DNA from 4 places in the Noviherbaspirillum saxi genome. Region 2 is predicted to be linked to each of the others. Evidence: predicted binding sites of a transcription regulator. Region 2 holds the regulator's gene; each other region holds the start of a gene.
The links. The regulator LexA, encoded in region 2, represses DNA repair genes until DNA is damaged. The targets are predictions, from matches to a motif close to ACTGTATNNNNATACAGT.
Positions count from the first base shown of each region.

Region 1: D3871_RS16740 (DUF2471 family protein) is a predicted target of LexA. The motif match lies at 2,661-2,678, and genes of this name have one in related genera.
Region 3: D3871_RS18125 (VRR-NUC domain-containing protein) is a predicted target of LexA. The motif match lies at 2,565-2,582, and genes of this name have one in related genera.
Region 4: D3871_RS07855 (error-prone DNA polymerase) is a predicted target of LexA. The motif match lies at 2,614-2,631, and genes of this name have one in related genera.

Region 1 is NZ_QYUO01000002.1:182,315-187,570, forward strand. It holds gene D3871_RS16715 (LysR substrate-binding domain-containing protein) at 1-246, opposite strand, end outside; gene D3871_RS16720 (hypothetical protein) at 304-537, shown strand; gene D3871_RS30260 (hypothetical protein) at 690-857, shown strand; gene D3871_RS16730 (acyltransferase family protein) at 891-1,994, opposite strand; gene D3871_RS16740 (DUF2471 family protein) at 2,697-3,005, shown strand; gene D3871_RS30265 (hypothetical protein) at 3,131-3,286, opposite strand; gene D3871_RS16745 (hypothetical protein) at 3,754-3,963, opposite strand; gene D3871_RS16750 (nuclear transport factor 2 family protein) at 4,275-4,667, opposite strand; gene gudD (glucarate dehydratase) at 4,809-5,256, opposite strand, start outside.
Region 2 is NZ_QYUO01000001.1:1,511,515-1,516,770, reverse strand. It holds gene D3871_RS07145 (replicative DNA helicase) at 1-27, opposite strand, end outside; gene D3871_RS07140 (MarR family winged helix-turn-helix transcriptional regulator) at 278-544, shown strand; gene rplI (50S ribosomal protein L9) at 816-1,268, opposite strand; gene rpsR (30S ribosomal protein S18) at 1,296-1,580, opposite strand; gene priB (primosomal replication protein N) at 1,601-1,903, opposite strand; gene rpsF (30S ribosomal protein S6) at 1,922-2,290, opposite strand; gene lexA (transcriptional repressor LexA) at 2,586-3,248, shown strand; gene D3871_RS07110 (RNA methyltransferase) at 3,361-4,128, opposite strand; gene D3871_RS07105 (inositol monophosphatase family protein) at 4,253-5,047, shown strand; gene D3871_RS07100 (DEAD/DEAH box helicase) at 5,217-5,256, shown strand, end outside.
Region 3 is NZ_QYUO01000002.1:496,894-502,149, forward strand. It holds gene D3871_RS18120 (ATP-dependent DNA helicase) at 1-831, opposite strand, end outside; gene D3871_RS18125 (VRR-NUC domain-containing protein) at 834-2,492, opposite strand; gene D3871_RS18135 (LysR family transcriptional regulator) at 3,028-3,924, shown strand; gene D3871_RS30300 (hypothetical protein) at 4,140-4,292, shown strand; gene D3871_RS18140 (hypothetical protein) at 4,353-4,685, shown strand; gene D3871_RS18145 (hypothetical protein) at 4,833-5,165, opposite strand.
Region 4 is NZ_QYUO01000001.1:1,665,826-1,671,081, forward strand. It holds gene D3871_RS07855 (error-prone DNA polymerase) at 1-2,597, opposite strand, end outside; gene D3871_RS07860 (Y-family DNA polymerase) at 2,800-4,269, opposite strand; gene imuA (translesion DNA synthesis-associated protein ImuA) at 4,288-5,067, opposite strand; gene D3871_RS07870 (endonuclease) at 5,211-5,256, shown strand, end outside.

The DNA of each region.
Region 1 (5,256 bases), on a different contig from region 2:
CAGGTACTCGAGCTGCTGCAGCACCAGGCGGGCATGATGAAGCAAGGCTTGTCCCGGCGGCGTCAGGCTGACGCCCTGACTCGCACGTACCAGCAGCTTTGCGCCTACGCTGTCTTCCAGGTTCTTGATGCGCGTGCTGGCCGCCGACAACGACATATGCGAGCGTTCCGCACCGCGTGTCAGGCTGTTTTCTTCTGCGATGTAGACAAACAGGCGCAGGTCGGTCAGGTCGAAATGAATGGACATGCGTAACAGTGTTTATTCATGCGTGCTTTCCCGCGTTGCAACTCACGAACTTACATTGTGGCACAAGCGGACTCGCCTGCATTGCAATACCCGAAGTCCATGACGTCGACGCCTCTAGAGCAGGTTCATCCTGACTTGCCAGTCGAGGCCGAGGCGATTTGCTCGTGGAACAAGGCGCGGCGACGCGACATGGCGAGCCATGGCAAGGAGGCCTCGGCGGCCCCTCGACAACGCCGTGCCGCGGGCAAAGCGTCCGGCATCGGCGGTACAGTCAGGGTGAAACTGCTCTAAACAATCCCGTAGCTGAATCCGGGGGCGCAATCCGCCCAGGTATTCCCCGGCTGTATTCCGTGTAGGACAAATTCTGTCCCATGGACATGGGGTACCTTTTACTTGCAAAGCAGGGTTTAATTGCATCCTTATCATTTTCATACCAGGATGCAATGGAACAGAGCGAATACCGGCTGATGCAGCTTGTCGGTGGTGTCGTGTTATGCGGCGGCTTCGGCGCACTCGCGGCCGATGCAACGCTTGCAGCCATGATTTCGCTGATCGTCGGCGTGCTCATCCTGAGTGCCGGCGTGATCGGCTCCTGGCTAGACAAAAGCTGATTGATCCGGGCCGCTGCCTGCGGCTGACCGGCATTATGGGCGCAGTGGCGGGATCGGACCTGCCTCGGCTCTTACCGGCTTCGGCAACTTTGGCAATGCGATAAGCCGCCCCAAGGGAATTTCAACCCAGCGATGAAACAGTGCGCCTGCAGCGATGCTTGCCACCCAAGCCACCAGCATGCCGATTCCCTGCACCAAGGGCGACGATGAACCTATGCACGTAAACAGCGTGTTGACCAGCACGCAAACGGGGAAATGTATCAGAAACACTGAATACGATATGCGTGCAAGGTAATGCAGGCCGGGAACTTCCCAGCGTACTGCCGCTTGCGCCCCGCCGTACACCATGGCCAGCGCCAGCGACACCGCCAATGCCAACGCAATGCGGCTGCGGAAGTCGAATTCGAGCGCGAGTCCGCCTAGCAGAATCATGATGCCAATCAGCAGCGCCGATCCCGTACTGCTTCGCATGCCGCGCGATGCCAGCCATGCCAGCGCGCCGAGCCCATAACTGCCAAAGAAGTAAGGCGCCCAATTGTCCCACTGCGGATCAGGATTGAAGTAGAACAGGGATGCCGCAATACCGACGGCAATCAAAAGCGGGACCCGCCAGCGCGACGCGTCGTTATTCCGAAACCCGCGCGCCAGGCTGAACAGCAATACCAGCAGCGCATATAGCTGAAAATCGATTGCCACATACCAGGCGCCCGCCGAAAGCGACTCCACGCCGAGCACGCCATGCAAGAGCAACGCATGCGCCGCAATCTGCGCCCAGGTAGGCGAAGGGGTCAACGAATAATGATCGATCCATATCGCGGCGCATCGCGAAGCGGCCACCGCCAGCAGCATGGCAACCATGAAAGGCGGCACCAGTTTGACGAAACGCCGCGTCAATTCCTGCCACAGCCAAAACAGCCTTGCCTGGCCGCGCGACGCCAATGACTTTGCCGCAAGAAAACCGCCGACGACGAGAAAGATCTGCACCGCGATGCGGGCCGGTCCGGCAAGCCAATCGATCAGGTCAGGAAGTGCGTGCCGCACCTGATCAGCCATGGGGCCATAGAATGCCAGATGGTGAAAGACGATCAGATTGAATGCCACGACTTTTAAAAAGTCGAGGAAGAGAAAGCGGGTCATCGAAACTGGCCGAAAAAAGAGCGCAATTGAAATTGTCGCCATTTTCTCATGCCATTAAGCAACTTGTTTCGATGCAAAGAAAAAGGGCTGCCAACATAGGTGTTGGCAGTTTTGACACAAAGATCTCTGCGATAGCGCTTCAGGAAATCATGCCCAAGCAGCGTGACAAGGCGTCAAAGCGCTTTCAATACCAGAAGGACCAACCCGGCACCGATAGAAGCGCCGACACATGCAGCCGATTGTATGCGTCGCAGCTTAAACAAAGCCGAGCGACGGGCGGCTCTTGAATCGTCTTGAAGCATGTTATCCATGGTCAGTTCCTCTTGGGGAAATATGTTGGAGTCCAGCACTACAATATGTACTTAGTATATGGAACATTGCATGCACACAATGTGATCTCACTCACAGTATCTGTAGAAGACAGCAAAAATCCAACAGTTTACGGGCGGGTTTATACCGGTTCTCGACACGCTTGCATCATCGCGATTGACATAAGTCCGGGAAGTCCGGGCCTCGCAAATATTGACGCATTTGCATGCTGATGCAATTTTCCCCATGGCCGTTCGCCGCTAACTTATCACTCTGTGAATACTGCCGATCGAACCTGAAAACAAAGGAGGAAATAGAAGTCAGTCCGCCATTCACTTGAGAGGCCGTTTATCTTATACTGTGTACCCATACAGCATCAAAGTTGTTGTCACGATGATCTTGTTCGAAGGCTATAAACTCAACGCAGTAAAAGCACGTCTTACCGTCGCCATCACCAACATAGCAGAGCGCCACCGTACCGCAGGTCGGGTACTGACTTGGCGTTTGATTCATGAAATCGAAAAGGAAGCTCTAGAAACACTCAAGCAAGCCGGCGACCTTGAAATGAAGTACATCCGCATGGTGCGTTCCTCGCAATGGGGTTATGTGCCGCGGGTAAATCAGCCAGCAGACCTGAATGGTTATGATGAGTTGCCGGTCGCGGTCACGACGATCCAGCGTGCCTATCACTCATTTCATTGAGCTTATTGCAAGCCCATGATGGCCAGGTTCAATCAATATCGACTGGTCCTCATGCGTGTTGCCTTGAGGCGTACGCATTTGCTAATTTTTTAGAGGCGACCAGGCGTAATCACGGGGGATCAGCGCTAGCTGCGTAATAACAGCAACTCCAGATCTTCCAGTGTCGGCGGCGCATAGGCAGACACACTTACCTCGCTTGCAAAATAAGAAAGGCAGCCGTACGCATGGATGAATGATGCGCTGGCAAGAACGAATAGTAGTACTGCAAGCAAAGTCACCATGAAAATCCTCCGTATATGCTGTACGGGATTTCACCATGCGTTCCGTGCGGCTACATTGACATACGACAATGCGTCATGTCGACCGTCATTCGTTCCGTATTCAACGCTCGCCAGCATCTTGAAAGACAAGCTATGAATCAAAGATTTTCGCGTGCATATAAGCCCGCGCACGACGATTGCGTTTGCACAAGGCCTTGAAGGACAGCAATGTCATCCTAGCCTTCAATTTCAGGAGGATGCCATGCAAACAATTTTGTTGGAAGCGCACGACCAATGGGTTATTTTGTTCTATATCGCTTGTTCCATCGGTGCAATGCTATGGTCGATGCGCAATCGCGGCTAAGTCACTACACTTAGGCCAATAATTCTTCATAGTTTTTTGTTGCAACTGCCTTCAGTATTTCATACCCACACAAATAAAACGCTTGTTGCCGTCGGCAACAAGCGTTTTATTTTCATGTTGCAGATTAAAGGACCAGAGTCGCGTCCGTCGGCAATACCTGCACCACCTTTCCCACACTATGCTGAACTTCTACCTTGTATTCAGCCTTCGCGAGCCGAACCAGGTTATGCAGCGATTGGCGTAATAAATACTCGTGGCGCGCGGACGCATCTGCACCCAAAGTAGCATTTACAAGGTTCTCAATAGCGGCGGCAGTGGTGAACTCGGTAAGCATCTAAGGACTCGGAAAGTGATTTAAGGAACTCAAAGTATCTTCCAAACCCGTCTTACCTCACTTGACGATGCGCAACCTTTATTCGGAATTTCCTTACAGCGCTCGGGATAATCGTCAGACAACATTTCCGCAATGCCGCATACATAATGTTTCTTATCAGCACTTGGCAAACTGGTTTCCGCACGTCCACACCATCGGAATTTTTTTATTCTTCAACTGCTGTTTGAGTTTGTTTTGTAGATAAACCCAAACAGGCATGGCGATGAACCGACTCGCTGAGACGTGAGAACACCTTGTGCCCGAAAATCGGCTTAAGCCGTCTCATACTTGTTGCCAGCCGTGGCACGGATAGGATGGGTGTCGTAGATCAGGCTCAGGTATTTGATCCTGTTGCCGCCGTCCTCAAACTCGAATAAATCCATCACCTTAAAAGTAATCAAGGTGCCATCGCTTACGGTCCAGTCGTACTGAAAATATGCGGTCGCACGATTGGATCCGTTCGCGCTGGAAAATACATCGATCGGCGTGATCACATTGCGGCTAGATGCGCCCTGAAGACGCTGAAAGAAGGGAGCGGCATCCATTTCGCCCAGAAAGGGTGACAAGACTTTGCCGTCAGGTGCGAACAGGCTGACTATCTTTTCATAATCGCTGTCGCCCAGCGCCTTCATATAGGTCTGCAGTACGTCGATATAGGTGTCCATTTTTTTCCTCCTCGATGAAGCGATAGATCTTACCAGGAGGGACTGGTGTGCTGGCCGCAGAAAGGAACACAAGAAAACAAACACCGGCCGACCGCAATTCGGACCATGCGATCGGCGCGGCAAGACTCACGTTGGAATCAACTATCTGACCATGCAAGGTTTCTTGTTATCGAACTTCCATCCGGGAATCAGGTATTGCATGGCCACCGCATCATCGCGCGCCCCCAGTCCCATTTCACGGTAACGCTGATGGGCAAGCTCGACCTGCTCCATATCGAGTTCGATGCCGAGCCCCGGCTTCTGCGGCACGGCCACCATGCCGCCCGCAATCTGCAGCGGCTCGCGGGTCAGACGCTGGCCATCCTGCCAGATCCAGTGGGTGTCGATCGCGGTGATCTTGCCCGGCGCTGCAGCGGCAACATGCGTGAACATCGCCAGCGAAATGTCGAAGTGATTGTTGGAATGCGAGCCCCAGGTCAGACCCCATTCATTGCACATCTGCGCCACCCGCACCGAACCCTGCATGGTCCAGAAATGCGGATCGGCCAACGGGATATCCACCGATTGCAACTGGATCGCATGGCCCATT
Region 2 (5,256 bases):
CAGTTGAGGATCGGAGCGTGTATTCATGGCGCGAATTATACCTTTTCGCCCGTGCACCACGCGCGCCCGTCCGGGAATATTACAGTGGTGTGACGACTTTAGCGACGCTAGTTCCTTGGCTTAGCGTCGACTGCCTTGACATTTACTGCCGAGACACCTGTATTGCCGATATTATTTGTTTCCATAACAACATCATATACCAACGATATAGCCTGGAAACCCATTCATCGATCGAGAGTATCGGCTATCTGCTTGACGGGCGGGAGGGCAGCTGTCGTTGACCAAAGATCGTCGGCTGGCCGAATTCGATATTACTCATGCCCAGGTCGCCATCTTCATGAAACTGCTATATGGAAAGTCCAACGCTGCATCCGATCTTGCACGTGAACTCGCAACCGATACCGGAGCATGGACTCGTTCATTTGACCGGCTTGAAGACAAGGGCTTTATCGAGTGTGCACGCAGCACCGTCGACCGCCCCATGATTGATGTCGCCTTGACCGAGAAAGAACATCGCAGACCAGATGATTCAGGTAACCGTTGATGCGTTGAATCATCACCTGAAAGGATTCACTGACGCGGAGGTTACACAGTTCAAGGGTTTTCTATGTCGTATGATCACAAATGCCTGATTAGCGCATGACGAACTCTGCACGCATAAGTCCCCTATTCGATAAAACCTTCGATAAATCAGACTGAGACGCCATGAAATAAAACGCCATCAAAGACTGCGCCATACGCAGTGCACGCCGAAGAGGACGAGCGCAATAAAAAAGCCGGCTTGCGCCGGCTTTTTTATTGAATGCCAAAACTGCTTAGGCTTGCTCGCCAACCACAGCAATCGTGATGTCGACCACGACGTCGGTATGCAGTGCGACCGCGATAGTGTGATCGCCAACGACCTTCAGTGGGCCTTGCGGCATGCGGATCTGCGCCTTCTCGACCGGGAAACCTTGCTTGGATACCGCGGCAGCGATATCGGCATTGGTTACGGAACCGAACAGACGGCCATCAACGCCAGCCTTTTGAGCGATCCGAACAGTCGTACCGTTCAGCTTTTCACCTTGAGCCTGAGCTGCTGCCAGCTTTTCGCCAGCTGCTTTTTCCAGGTCTGCACGCTTTGCTTCAAATTCTGCAACTGCAGTAGCTGTAGCACGACGTGCCTTGCGCTGGGGAATCAGGAAGTTACGAGCGTAACCGTCCTTCACGCGTACGACTTCACCCATATTGCCGAGATTAACGACTTTTTCCAACAGAATGACTTGCATGTTTTTCTCCTATTCTTCAGTCGTCAATTAGGCGTTGTGCAGATCGGTGTAAGGCAGCAACGCGAGATAGCGTGCGCGCTTGATCGCAGTGTCAACTTGACGCTGGTAGTGTGCTTTTGTACCGGTCAGACGTGCCGGCATGATCTTGCCATTTTCCTGAACGAAATCCTTCAGGGTGTCCACGTCCTTATAGTCAACTTGCTCAACGCCGGCGGCGGTGAAGCGGCAGAATTTCTTGCGCTTGAACAGAGGATTCTGCTGCTGACGCTTGTTCTTGAGTTTGCTTTTATCGAATTTTTTACCGAATGCCATGTTTGGCTCCTGTACTGTATCTAGTGATCTGGTGAATAAGCTTCGAAATCCGTGATATGGAATACGAGGCCTTTGCTATTGCGATTCTTACGTGCGAGGAAACCAGTGAATACCATGGTCTCACCTAGCTCCGCCTTGTTAAGCCTTCCTGAAATTTCACCTGCGGCAACCGCAGAAATTTCAAACTCAACCTGGCGCGGGAGACCCGCTTCCACCTGTCCGGAGGCGTGCAGCAATTTTGCCGACACGATCGGTATGCCCGCCGGCGTGTAGCGCAACACTTCGCGCTCGGCAATGGCCGCTATCAGGCGTAGCTGGTTCACTCTCCTCGACTGACAGAATTACGCAGCGGCTGCTTCGGAACGCTGAGTCTTCGCAGCATCTTCCTTCTGCACAGCCTTCATCATCGGCGACGGCGCAGTTTCAGCCTTCTTCATCTTGACAGTCAGGTGGCGCAGGACAGCATCGTTAAACTTGAAGCCGGTTTCGATTTCAGCCAGAGTTTCATTGTCGCACTCGATGTTCATGCAGACATAGTGGGCCTTGGCCAACTTCTGGATCATGTAAGCCATCTGGCGACGACCCCAGTCTTCAACGCGGTGCACTTTGCCGTTACGAGCAGTTACGATGCCCTTGTAACGTTCGATCATTGCAGGAACCTGCTCGCTTTGATCGGGATGGACAATAAATACGATTTCATAATGACGCATGTAATCTCCTTTTGGACGGATTTAAAAATCGCCCACCTCGGCGTCAAGACGAGTGTGGGAAGAGGAAAGCCCGCTATCATAACCTGCGAACAGGTAAAACTCAATCATTTCAAGCGCTTAATGCTGATCACTTGGCGCGCGCGTAAAAATCGCAAAACTTCCCTTGCAATCATTTAAGGGCTGTATAAAAATACAGCCTGTCTATATCAACAGCATGGCTTAAGGAAGCGCTAACGCTGAAAGATGATCTTCAGTCAATATGCCTTTCTCTTTGCCAGATTCCTCGATTGCGAACATGCTTAAACTCACTGCACGCCAGGAACAGATCCTGAACCTGATTAGGGAGGCGATCGAAAATACCGGCTTCCCCCCTACCCGAGCCGAAATTGCCACTGAATTGGGCTTCAAATCCGCCAATGCTGCAGAGGAACATCTACAGGCGCTGGCACGCAAGGGGGCAATAGAAATTTCGCCTGGTACCTCACGGGGAATTCGCCTGCGGGACATCCATGGAGAAACGACAAGCCTATTTGGTGGACGCCAAATGCCGCTTCCACATCCCTCGCTGATGCAGCTTAGTCTTCCACTGGTCGGACGCGTGGCCGCAGGTTCGCCTATACTTGCTCAGGAGCATATCGAGGCAAGCTACAGCGTCGATCCTTCTCTGTTTTCGGCCAAACCGGATTTCCTGCTCAAAGTACGCGGTTTGTCCATGCGCGATGCCGGCATTATGGACGGCGATCTACTTGCGGTGAAAAAAGTCGACAGCGCAAAAAATGGACAAATTGTGGTGGCCCGCCTTGGCGATGAAGTAACGGTTAAACGTTACAAGAAAAGCGGTTCCGTCATTGAGCTGCTGCCCGAGAATCCGGATTTCGAACCGATCCGTGTCGATTCCAGCCAGGAAAATTTTGCTTTGGAAGGTTTGGCTGTTGGCCTGCTCCGAGCTTGGGCTTGAACATTCAATGATTGCGAACTATACCTGATTGCAATTTAGGTTGCCATCAGGTATTTAATTTAATATGCCTTGCCTTCTTGGCCCATGTCGGGTCCGCAGGTTAGCAAGTTATTTATTTAGATAGCTTTGTTACCTTGGCGAGCACGTGACGTGCAATTCCTCTCACGATATTCACTTCCTCGGTCTCGAGTTGAGTGCGCGAAAATAACCTTCGCAGACGAGACATGAGCTTCTTTGGATTAGTCGGATCGAGAAATTCAACCGCCACCAAGGCTTCTTCCAGGTGTGCGTACATGCCGTCGATCTGCGCCATGCTGGCGGGATCTCCTTGAAATCCGATTACCGATTGGGCAACATTGTCGCCGCCCTGTGCTTGCCTGGCCTCATATGCAAGAATTTGTACTGCCTGCGCAAGATTCAAGGAAGAATAATCAGGATTGGCGGGGATATTGATCAAGACATTGCATTTCTCGATGATCTGATTCGGCAATCCATAGCGCTCGCTGCCAAAAACCAATGCCGCGTTGAGTGTCACATCACCGTACAAAGCAGACGCCAATGTCCGTGGCGTCATCACCGGCGGCGAATACTCGCGCAGTCGCGCACTCAAGGCAGCAGCGAAGTTACACCCTAGTAGCGCTTCTTCAATTGTATCAACGACTTTCGCTGCGGCAAGAACATCTTGCGCACCGCTGGCGAAGGCGATCGCTTCTTCCTGTTGCAAGGCATCCGGAAAGCGCGGATTGACCAGCACAAGTTGCGAAAAACCCATGGTTTTCATGGCGCGCGCGACGGCACCTATATTGCCAGGATGACTGGTATCGACCAGTACAAAACGAAGGCGGCCGAAAAGAGAAGTGTTGGTTTGTGGCTGGTTCATTTAAAATAGCGACCTTACGCGGCGCGTGAATTTTTCAATGCACGAACGACCGCATCGCTCATTAATTCTTCAATGTGGTTCCGGACGCGGTAGGCGGCGGTACCGCAATTCTAACGGAACCTCTATGCATCCCATGCTCAATACGGCGGTAAAGGCTGCCCGCCGCGCCGCTTCGATCATCAACAGGGCCTCTTTCGACATCGACCGCATCAAGGTCACCGAGAAAGGCCATAACGATTTCGTGACGGAAGTCGATCAAGCCGCCGAGCAGGCCATCATCGAGGTGTTAAAAACCGCCTATCCCGACCACGCCATTCTTGCCGAGGAATCCGGTCCGTCACAAAACCTGCATGACGAAAACGACAATGTCTGGATCATCGATCCTATCGACGGCACCACCAACTTCATCCACGGCTTTCCGCAATACTGCGTATCGATCGCGCTTCAGCAGCGCGGCCAGATCACCCAGGCGGTTGTATACGATCCTAACCGTAACGACCTGTTCACCGCTAGCAAAGGCGCCGGTGCCTATCTCAATGAAAAGCGAATCCGCGTCGGTCGTCGTGACAAGATGGCTGATGCCTTGATCGGCACAGGCTTTCCATTCCGCGAGGGCGCAGGTCTGGACGAATACATGCAGATGTTCAAAATCATGACGGAAAAATGTGCCGGATTACGCCGCCCCGGTGCGGCCGCATTGGACCTCGCGTATGTCGCTGCCGGCCGGCTCGATGGTTTTTTTGAAAAAGGCCTGCAAACCTGGGATATGGCTGCAGGATCATTGCTGATTACCGAAGCCGGCGGCATCGTCGGCAACTTTGCCGGCGAGTCCGATTACCTGTATAAAGGCAATGTACTTGCCGGATCCCCCAAGATCTTTGCCCAGATGGTTCACCTGTTGTCGCCATTCGCGAAATAGGTTTTCCCCCTGATTCTTCGAGGCGTAACTTCATGACGTCATGCAGTTACGCACGCTGCGCCTCTCCAGTCTTCGCGCCGCTGTCCCCGCGACCTCTCCTCTCCCCACCTATTTGCCTGCGACTGGCACCGATCGATCGGTGACAGGCCGATATTTTTAATGAGTCTTCATGTCTTTTAGCGAACTCGGCCTTGCCGATGAAATTGTCC
Region 3 (5,256 bases), on a different contig from region 2:
GTGTTCACATGCTTTGTCGCGTGCCACCAGTTCCAGCACGCGCAAGGGCAGTGCGGCTTGGCTGTTCTTAATCTGTGCCAAGGCACCCAGCGCAAGACTGCGTCCGGACGTTTTTGCCGCGAGGAAGAAGATCTTGTCCAGTTCCTTGCGCGGCGTTGCCTTGAGCAAGGGGAACAGCGTGCCGACCGTCTTGCCGATTCCCGTCGGCGCTTCCGCCGCAAGACAGCGGTCGGTATTTGCGGCGCGGTATACCGCCTCTGCCAGTTGCCGTTGTCCCTGCCGGAATTCGGCATGCGGAAATTGCATTGCGCTCAACGCTTCATCACGGGCGAGGCGATGCGCCATCTCCTGTTCGGACCATGACAGAAAGCATTCGCATTGCTGAATGAAAAACGCTTGCAGCGTCTCAGCCGGATAGCGTTCCTCCAGTATCGTTTCGTGTTTGCTTCCTATTTCAAAATACACCAGCGCCACCGTCACTTCTGGCAGCTGTAGTTTTTCACACAATAACCAGCCATAGATTTTCGCCTGGGCCCAGTGCAGCGAACGATGATTGGCCGGCATGCGGGCGAGGTCGCCACGGTAAGTCTTGATTTCCTCAATGCGGTTCAATGCCGGATCGTAGCCGTCGGCGCGGCCGCGCACCAGCAGGTGCCGGTAGTGCGATGCGAGCAGTACTTCCTTTTGATAATCGGCGGCACGGCGCGCAGTTACCGCGATGTGGCCGGCGATACCTTCCTGTGCCGTCGGCGCCGGCGTGAATCGCAGATCGAGATCGCCGCACTTTGCGGTGAACTCGGCCAGTGCGCGCACTGCAATCCGGTATTCCATGCTCAGGCCGCTTCCTGCAACCACTGCACATAGCACACACCGACGGGGATATCGTGGGCTGCGCAGTAATCCAGCCAGCGGATCTGATTGTCTTGCAGGCGATCGTTCGGCGCCTTTACCTCGATCATCCGGTAGCGCTTTTCGTGCGGCCAGAACTGGATCAGGTCCGGGAAACCGGTGCAATTGGAGCGCACATCGGCCAGCATCCGCATAAAAAGCTTTTTCAGGTGAGTTGCCGGAATGCAGTGCAGCGCGAGCTCAAGCAATTCCTCGCTCAGATACTGCCATGCCACGAAGGGCGACACGGTATGGGTCTTGTCCGCAAAATTGCGCCGGATCGTCGCGATGTACTCCGATGAATCCAGCTGCGCCAGACAGTCGTGGAATTCCTGCTCGCGCCGGCGGTGGAAGTCGGCGCTGCGCAGGTCGGCCGGACCGCTTTGAAACGGGTGAAAGAATGCACCCGGCACCGGCGCGAAGATGGCGCTCCAGCACAGCAAGCCGAACAGCGAATTGATCAAGGTGTTTTCCACATAAAACAGCGGCGCGTCTTGCGTGGCGAGATGCGCGGCCACCAGCTGTTCGACGCAATACCATTCGATCGGCTCCGGCAGATCGAGATCCACGCGCGTGACCGCAGGAGTAAAGCGTCTGGCAGACAGCGGCATGCCAAGCCTGCGCTGCAAACGCGGCAGCATGCGTTCGATCTGCTGCTGTTCCGCTTCGCTCTCCGGGTTCAGATCTGCAGCCATGGCCAATGCATGGGCCGCGGAAGTGTTGCCGCAACGTTCCAGCATGCGGATCGCGCGCACCCTTGCGCCGGGATAGCCGCAGCCGGAATACAGCGCCAGCGCGTCGCGCAGCAATCCGGTGCGCTCAAGTTGCTGCGCCAGCTTGAAAACGAGTCTGGCGCGCCGGACTTCGAGCCAGTCGTTATCGGAAATGATGGTTGGAAGTTCTTTCAGGATTTCGCCAGTCGCTTCTCCGTTTTCAAAACGCTCGCCGAGCCTGTAGAGTTGCAAGTACCGGTCGACGTCTTCGCGGGTGCGCAATCCGTGCGAGGCGGCCGACAGCTCCACCGTCTCGTATTTGAAAATGCCGAGATCCGATAACACGAATTCGGACCAATCCTGCCGGCAGTTGCCAAAGAACAGAAGCTTGACCCGTTCGCACAAGGGCTGGATCAAGACTTCGCAAACGCCGTCCTCCGATGTCGGATGCCATTCGTCAAAGCTGCGGGTGCCATCGAAGCGCGTACGCAAGGCATCGAGCAGTTCCGCCTTTTTCGCTGCAGCCCCGCCCGGTGCAGGACCGAACGCGGCAATGAGTTCCGCCTTTGTCAACAAACCGGCCAGCTGATCCAGCGACAGCTGCGGCCGCGCGTCGACCAGTCCATGCTGAACCAGTGCATGCAAGGCCTCCCGCGCGCAGCCGATTTCATCATAGGCCAGCTTGCTGATTCGGAAGAAAGGTCCCTTGCGCATGATCATGCGTACCAGCAGCGCACGGGACGGGCGCGGTAACGCGTTCACGCATGCGATGAGCTGTTCTTCGGCATCGTTGATCAGATGGCGGTAACGCGTGCACACCCAGTCGAGAACCGTGTCGAAGTTCTTGAGATAGTAGAAAGGGTTTTCCAGGGTTGGCGGCATCTTGATCATCGATCCGGACGCAATGCTTTGGCATATGCCGCCGGAGCCCTATGGTTCATTTTCCGTAGCGGAAAATCCAATACTGTATGAAAACTCAGTATATGGCCCAAAGGCGGATGCGGCAATGGCTGCGAGTAAATTGCCGCAACCGGGTGCACGGATCGATTGCCGGATTGCTATGTCCCAGAGGGTAGGCCCAAAGTGTGATGCTGACCCGGGCATGAATGTTTGCCACTGCTCGTGCGGCCTTTGACGGCTGCCCTCGGTTTCGACGCACAATGGTCAGGCGTCTGATCGGCCGTCTGCAGCAAATAAGGAATCTCGCTTGCGCCTATGCCGAGGTCATTCAGCTCCTGCGAACTCATGCCGCGCAATTCCTGCTCATGCCGCGTCGACGGGCCGGATAACTGCCTCTTCAACAAAGCCATTAAATTAAGCAATCTGACCATCATCGTCACACCTCGCAATTGTCCTGGCCTCATCATGGCAAGAGATGCTATATTGGTAAAGTTGAAATTCCTGATCACTTTTATCAGTTTTTCTGATGCGCGAACTTAACCTGGACCAGTTGCGTACCCTCGTAACGATTGTCGACCTCGGCACCTTTTCAGCTGCGGCCAATGCTCTGCATCTGGCGCAGCCGACGGTCAGTCTTCATATCAGCGAACTGGAAGCCAGGCTCGGCGTTTCGATCGTGATTCGCGGCGGCCGCAGAGTGTTGCCTACGGCAACCGGAGCTGTGCTGGTCGAGCGGGCGCGACGTCTGTTGCGCGATGCCGACGATACGCTTGACGCGATCAAGCGGCATGTCGAAGGGCGCATCGGAAGGGTACGGCTCGGTACTTCAACAGGCGTCGTGGTGAATCTTCTTCCGCGTGTGTTGAAGGAAATGGAGCGGGCTTTCCCGGAGATCGATGTCGAAGTCAACATCCTGGGATCCTCCGAAACCATGACACGTCTTGCGCAAGGCACGCTCGATATTGGTCTGGTCGCAACGCCGCTGCCCGCGCCGCGCGAACTGGTTGTTACGCACTGGCGAAGTGATCCCATGGTTGCTTATTTGCCTGCGGATTGGACAGCGCCAAAAAAAATATCGCCGCAATGGCTGGCCGACAAGCCGCTGATCTTCAACGACTCGACCACGCAGATGTACCGGATCACGATGGAGTGGTTTGCTGCTGCCGGCATCAACCCGCGTGCGCGCATAGAACTGAATTTTACGGAAGCGATGAAGAGTCTGGTTGCCGCAGGCTATGGGACCGCGATCCTGCCGCTAGAACATACCGCAAAGGTCGAACTCAGCAGGGTGTCCGGCGTGAAGATCGTTCCGCTCGCGCCGACCTTGCTGCGGCATACCAGCGTGGCACACCGTACGCCGTTTGCAACCGCGGGGGCGATCCAGAATGTCTTGAAAACTATTTCATTGTTTCGGCAACTGTGATCGGTTCACGAGCAATGCGTTAAATCGTCTTGCAGTCGGTAATCACCGGCAAATGCGGAGTGGACAGAACGCCAGCGAGAGATGCCGGCTATCATAGCGAGACTGTGTTAACACGCAAGCGCTCCATAAATATTCAAGACAGTAGGGCAGGCTGCGTGGGACCTTGCTGCTGCGCGGGTTGCGGTAGCGCGTTGACAGGTTGTAGTGCCGGACGCATGGATCCGGCACAACAGATGGTGCGAACTACTTCTTACTTGCTGCCGCTGCCGGAAGTTCCCGCGCCAGAAGAGCCGGAGCCGCGTGAAGAGTCAGACCCGGACATGCCCGACGGTGCGCTACTGCTGGGCGAACTGCCCGATGTGCCGTAGGAACCCGAAGTACCGGACGAACCACCGCTACTCTTACCCGAGGAACCGGAAGAGCCTGACGTGCCGGACGAACCGCCGCTGCTCATGCCTGAAGAACCCGATGTACCGCTGCGGGAAGATCCGCTGCTATCGGAACTGCTGCCGCTGGTTCCGGCATCTTTATCTTTGTCCTTATCTTTTTTCTTGCTCGAGCTTTTTCCGCTGGATGAGCCTGACGTACCGCTTGCATCCGATGCGCCGGACGGGCTGGCGGCGCTGCTCGTTCCGGTGCTGCCGGCCGAACCGGAAGTGCCGCCGGTCGATGAGGTTTGCGCCACAGCTACACCAGTGCCCAATGCCGATACAAGAATTGCGATCAAAAGCTTGTTCATGAACTTCCTCCATCCTGATTAAAGTGACTTAGTGCGAGGGAAATAAATGGTATTGATTTCCCATGCTGTCCATGCGTGTGCAGGATGTGGTTAGAAGCGCAGCAGGTTGGAAGTTCATGATCGATTTTGTATCAAAACGTGTCGCTTCCCTGAGGGTATCTTTGCAAGCCTACCGATAAGCGCCTGGAGTAGCGCGAACAAAGGACAGCCTGAGCGTTGCGCGCCGATCTCCTAAGATGCGGCGCAACTCGTCCACGCTCGTGCCGGTACTCTCGGATATTCCTAACAGCATTGATGCACCAAGCGGAACATGTCCCGCACGTATGTTTGAAATAACCGGTTTTGCGATGAGCAATTTGCGCGACAAGGCCTTGTCGTTGTCAATGCCAAGGCGCTCTTTCACCGTATCCAGCAAGCGGTTCGGATCATAGATGCGGGAAAACGTATTTGAATTCATAAGCCAATAAAGAGTAAAGGTCGTCAAGTTACGTTTGACAACCATGTGTGATTAATATGCAAAGCTTACTCATGTAAGCACAGGGAATGGATCAAGAAATATCGAGGCATTTCATCGACTATTCAAGATGAACCTC
Region 4 (5,256 bases), 150 kb from region 2:
AGCAATTGCAAATCCCGGCGCGTAAGCTCAGCGCGCGCTGCCAGATCCGCCATGTTGTCAAACGGTTTGAGCGCACGCGCCTTTTCGATGCGGTTTCCGGTTTCTTGCGACAAGCCTCTTACCATGTTGAATCCGAGCCGGACGGCAGGTTGTTTACCGTCTGATTCCTGCACTGCAGGCTCCAGCGTAGCTTCCCAGTTGCTGTGATGGATATCCACTGCCCGGACATCGATCTTGTGTCTTCGTGCATCCTGCACCAGTTGCGATGGCGAATAAAAGCCCATCGGCTGGCTATTGAGCAGCGCAGCAAGAAAAGCCGCCGGTTCGTGGCATTTGATCCATGAACTCGCATAGGCGAGCAGAGCGAAACTGGCGGCATGGCTCTCGGGAAAACCATATTCTGCGAAGCCATGGATTTGCCGCACGATAGCGTCAATAAATTCAGGCTTGTAGCCATTCTTTGTCATGCCGTCGATGAGCTTTTGCTTGAATTTTCCGATGTCGCCCTTGCGCCGCCATGCCGCCATTGCCCGACGCAGCTGATCGGCTTCGCCAGGTGTAAATTCTGCAGCCAGTATCGCGATCTGCATCACCTGCTCCTGGAAAATCGCCACGCCAAGCGTACGCTCAAGCGCATGGCGGATTTTTTCGCTAGGGTAGGTTACCGGCTCCAGGCCTTGTCTACGCCGTAGGTAAGGGTGAACCATGCCACCCTGGATGGGTCCGGGACGGACAATCGCTACCTGGATAACGAGGTCATAAAATTCTTTAGGGCGCAATCGGGGAAGCATGGTCATTTGCGCTCGGCTTTCGATCTGAAAAACGCCCACCGTATCTGCTTTGCAGATCATGTCGTAGGTGGCCGGATCTTCCTTGGGTATGTGCTGCAACTCGAAGGCCCTGCCACGCAGTTCGCCGATCAGCCTGAGGGCGCGGCGAATCATGCTCAGCATGCCAAGTGCAAGGACATCTACCTTCAGCAAGCCGAGTGCATCGATATCGTCCTTGTCCCACTGGACGACGCTGCGGTTTTTCATGGCTGCGTTTTCGATCGGCACCAGGCGAGATAGCTTGCCGCGCGAGATGACAAAACCTCCCGGATGTTGTGATAAATGGCGAGGAAAGCGCATCAGTTTTTCAGCGATCTCTCCCCATTGCAGGGCCAGCGGCGAATCCGGGGGCATGCCGCATTCGGCAAAGCGATCGGCCAAGCCGGTTTTGCCATCCCACCAGCGATGGGATTTTGCTACCCGGTCGACAATGCCGGGGTCGACACCAAGCGCCTTGCCGACATCGCGCAAGACACTGCGCGGTTTGTAGCTGATCACGACCGCAGTGAGCGCGGCGCGCAGCCTGCCGTACTTGCTGTAAATGTACTGCATGACTTCTTCGCGCCGCTGATGTTCGAAATCGACGTCGATATCCGGCGGTTCGTTTCGTTCGCGGGAAATGAAACGTTCGAACAACAAAGTGCTGCGAGATGGGTCGACTTCGGTAATCCCCAGGCAGTAACAAACCACGGAATTGGCGGCGGAACCTCGCCCCTGGCACAGAATGTGGACGCTGCGAGCATAGCGCACGATGTCGTACACGGTCAGGAAATACGCTTCGTAACGCATTTCGGAGATCAGTTGCAGTTCGTGGTCGAGCTGTTTTTTCACGCTGGCCGGCATCCCTTCGGGAAAACGAACCCGTGCCCCGCTATACGCTTCGCTACTCAGGTAGGCTGCTGGCGTTACCCCGTGCGGCACCAGTTCATCCGGGTATTCGTAGCGCAACTCGTCGAGAGAGAATTTGCATTTGCCCGCTATGTCCAGCGTGGCGGCCAATGCGGCTTCCGGATAAATGTTCGCCAGCCTTAGCCGCGAGCGCAAATGCTGTTCGGCGTTCGGTGCCAGGTCGTAGCCGCATTGATGGATAGGCTTGCCGATGCGTGTGGCGGTCAGCGTGTCCTGCAAAGGTTTGCGGGATCTGACATGCATGCAGACATCGCCGGTCGCAACGATGGGCAAGCTGTACTGACGGGCGGTTTCCATGACAAGAGCGCCATGCTGGTCGTCGCGAGGATGGTGCAGCAGAGTCAATGCGATCCAGGCGCGGGCGGAAAACACATCCCGCATCCATTTGACTTGGGTGGCAAGCAGCTCCGGCGCAATTCCGTATGCAGGGACAAGAATCGCAAGACAATCCGGCATGCCGCGCAGATGGACATAGTTCTGTTCCGGCGTCACGAAATCGGATGGCGTAAGTCGATAAGTGCCCTTTTCGGCACGGGTACGCGCAAGGGTAATCAGCTCGGCCAGATTGCCATAGCCTTCGCGATTCTGCGCCAGGAGAATGAGAGAAAATGCCGGACTGCCGTCTTCATTCACCAGCCGGAGCTGGCTTCCGATGATCAAATGCAGGCCGCATTGTTTTGCCTCGGTATGCGCACGCACAACGCCGGCCACCGAACATTCATCCGTCAATGCCAGTGCCGCATAACCAAGCTTTGCTGCGCGTATGACCAGCTCTTCCGGATGTGAAGCGCCGCGCAGGAAAGTAAAGTTGGAAACGCACTGTAATTCGGCGTAGGCAGGCAGATCGGGCAAGGACATGTTATCTGAATGAAACACTGTATGTAAAAACAGTATAAATCAGAAAAATGTCTTTTTGTTAATGAAATTTGAAGGCTTGAAAATTTTTTAAGCTGCACGACAAGCTCAGTCCGACTATGGGTTTCATAATTATTCCTGTGATCATAGGAATAATGGTTCAGTTAAGTTTGTATTCTGTGAATGTCCTTCGATCGAAGGATATTCAAGCAAACAAGCCTTGCAAGTACCAGCAGATTTCGTCCCCATGACGCTCCTGATAAATCCAGTAAAGGGTGGACGTCTCGCCTTGCGCAATAAAGTAGTCTCGCATGATCAACCCGCCATCCCACCATCCGCATTCGATCCTTTCCGGTCCTTTGACGAGACGCAATGGCGAACCGTAGAACGGGCGGTCTTCGCGGACCATCAGTTCGACCGGCTGCAACAGCAGCCAGAACGGCCTGTCGGCAAGATGGGTGACGGCTGTCGATGGCGGACTTGGCGCGGCGGTCGGAACCCATCCGTTGCAGATTTCCGGTCTGTGGTCCGCGCGCGGGGCAGGGGCCAATACATTCTGCTCACCCAGGCGCGCCGTCAACAATTCAAGCAAGCGGTGATAATCCATCGGGATGCTGCCCGGTTCAGGAAACAGCGACTCGGTGGGCGGCAGCATTGCGGTAACCCGGGCGATTTCCAGGCGCACTGCGATGACCGGGGCTGCCAGTTCGATACGACCGAGCCGCTCTTTCAGCAGGCGCGTCAGATGCTCTTCATGCCAGGCAGGTTCAGCTAGTGCAATCTCGATCGGCGTGGGAGGAATCGCCGCGCGGCCGCGTTCATGCTCCAGCTGCAGGACAAAGCGGGACACGGCAAGCTGCTGAGTCACCAGCCAGCCTGTCAGTTGCAGCAGCAGGCGATGCGCGGCGAACAATACGGCTTCCGCATGTTCGATCCGATCGGGTAGCTCGAGTTTTGCGGAAAAGCTTTTCGGCGCCTGTATCCAGTCAAACAGTTCCGGCGCCTGTCCGTAGGCACGGTCGAGCGCATCCAGCACGCTCTTGTCGCAACGCCGTTGCAGTCCTGCGCGCGGCAGCTTGCGCAAATCGGCGAAGCTGCGGCAGCCGATGCCATCCAGCCACTCGAGATAAGGCCATGTCTGCGGCAGCAGGGTGCAGGGCAGGGTATCGAGGCGGCGCGTCATGCTTTCCATGCATACCACACGGCGATGTGCGGGAAGCTCTTTCCGCTCCCGGCAGGCCAGCAGCCAGGCGCCTTGCGCGGTTGGCGCCATGCCCAGTTGCGGCGTCAAGCCAAGTATGCCAACGCTATGGCGCACCAGCCGGCATAGCGCCCGTCTTCCTCCGAATGCGCGCAGACTGGCTGTCACATCGAGCAGCAAACTGCCTCGTTCTCCCAGGGCCACTTCCGGCGTGTATTGCAGCAGGGCGAGAGTAATGCCGTCGAGTACTTCCCGCTCCCGCAAGTGATCGCGTTCATGCAGAGTCGCACTAGGGCACATGGCCTGCGCACCCGCGCGCCGCATGCCGATGCATATTCCGCCGCGGTGAGCTTGCGGACTAGCAGCGATGACACGCTCCCGCTCCACGATCACATGTTCTCCGGGAAGGCTCCAGCGCGGCCTGATGGCTTCGAGCGGTAATAGCGGCAGATGCAGGGCTATCCATGAGCGCATTGGAGGATCCGCCACCGTTCAATTGACGGAACAGGCTTGCGGCCCGGTCATGGCGGTATTGATGCTTTGGTCGCTGATGTGCGCAACAGCCTCCCTTGTCGGTACGGGGTTGGAGATTGGTGCTGCGGACCGCGAAGCTGGCAGGAAAACGGAGGATGGCATGTCATCCATCGGCACATGGAGCGGGTCGTCGCGCCGCGGACCGCGCCGTTTCACGATATCGACCTGGATGCCGCCGTACGTCGGTCGCAGCGCCAGCCGTAATGATGCAGGCGAGGCATCCTGGGTGCAGGCCAAGGGGCGCATCATCCAGAACAGGGTTTCGGTTCCTTGGGCCGCAAGATGCAGGCGACGCAGGGATTCGGTGCGGACGTGCGACTGCCATAACAGCAATGCGCCGCAACTTCCATTGCGCAAAACTTGTTCTGCGCTCCACAAGGCATCGGCGCTACGTGTGGTTTTTATCCATACGAGACTGTCGACCGGCAGACCCCATGCGGTCCATGCCGCAATCTGCGGCATGTAAGGCGGCTGTACCAGCGCAATGCGGCGCTTGCGGGCGATGGCCTGGAAAGCGGGACGCAGCAGGCGCATTTCGCCTATGCCCGGTTGCTGCATCAGCAATTCAATCAATGTCGCACTTGGCCAGCCGCCGTTCGGCAGTTCTTGATCCAGTAGCGGATGACCGGTGGAGATGACTGCCGCCTGATAAGAACCCATCTGGTCGGCTCGCCATACGGCAGGGGGCAGGGCAGAGGATTCATTTGAATTGGGTATGGCGGAAACTAATGCGGACATCCGGACCTCCTAATATTCTTTTCTGTGATGCTGGACATCAATTTGTACTGTATAAATATACAGTACATTCAAACGAATGCTTAGTCAGATTCGTCATGTGATGGATCTGTCTTTATAATTTTTAAAAGCTTTATTTGCCTTTCATGCAAGCTCGTGTCACTTCAGTCGGCCTGTTGATCAAACCCAATC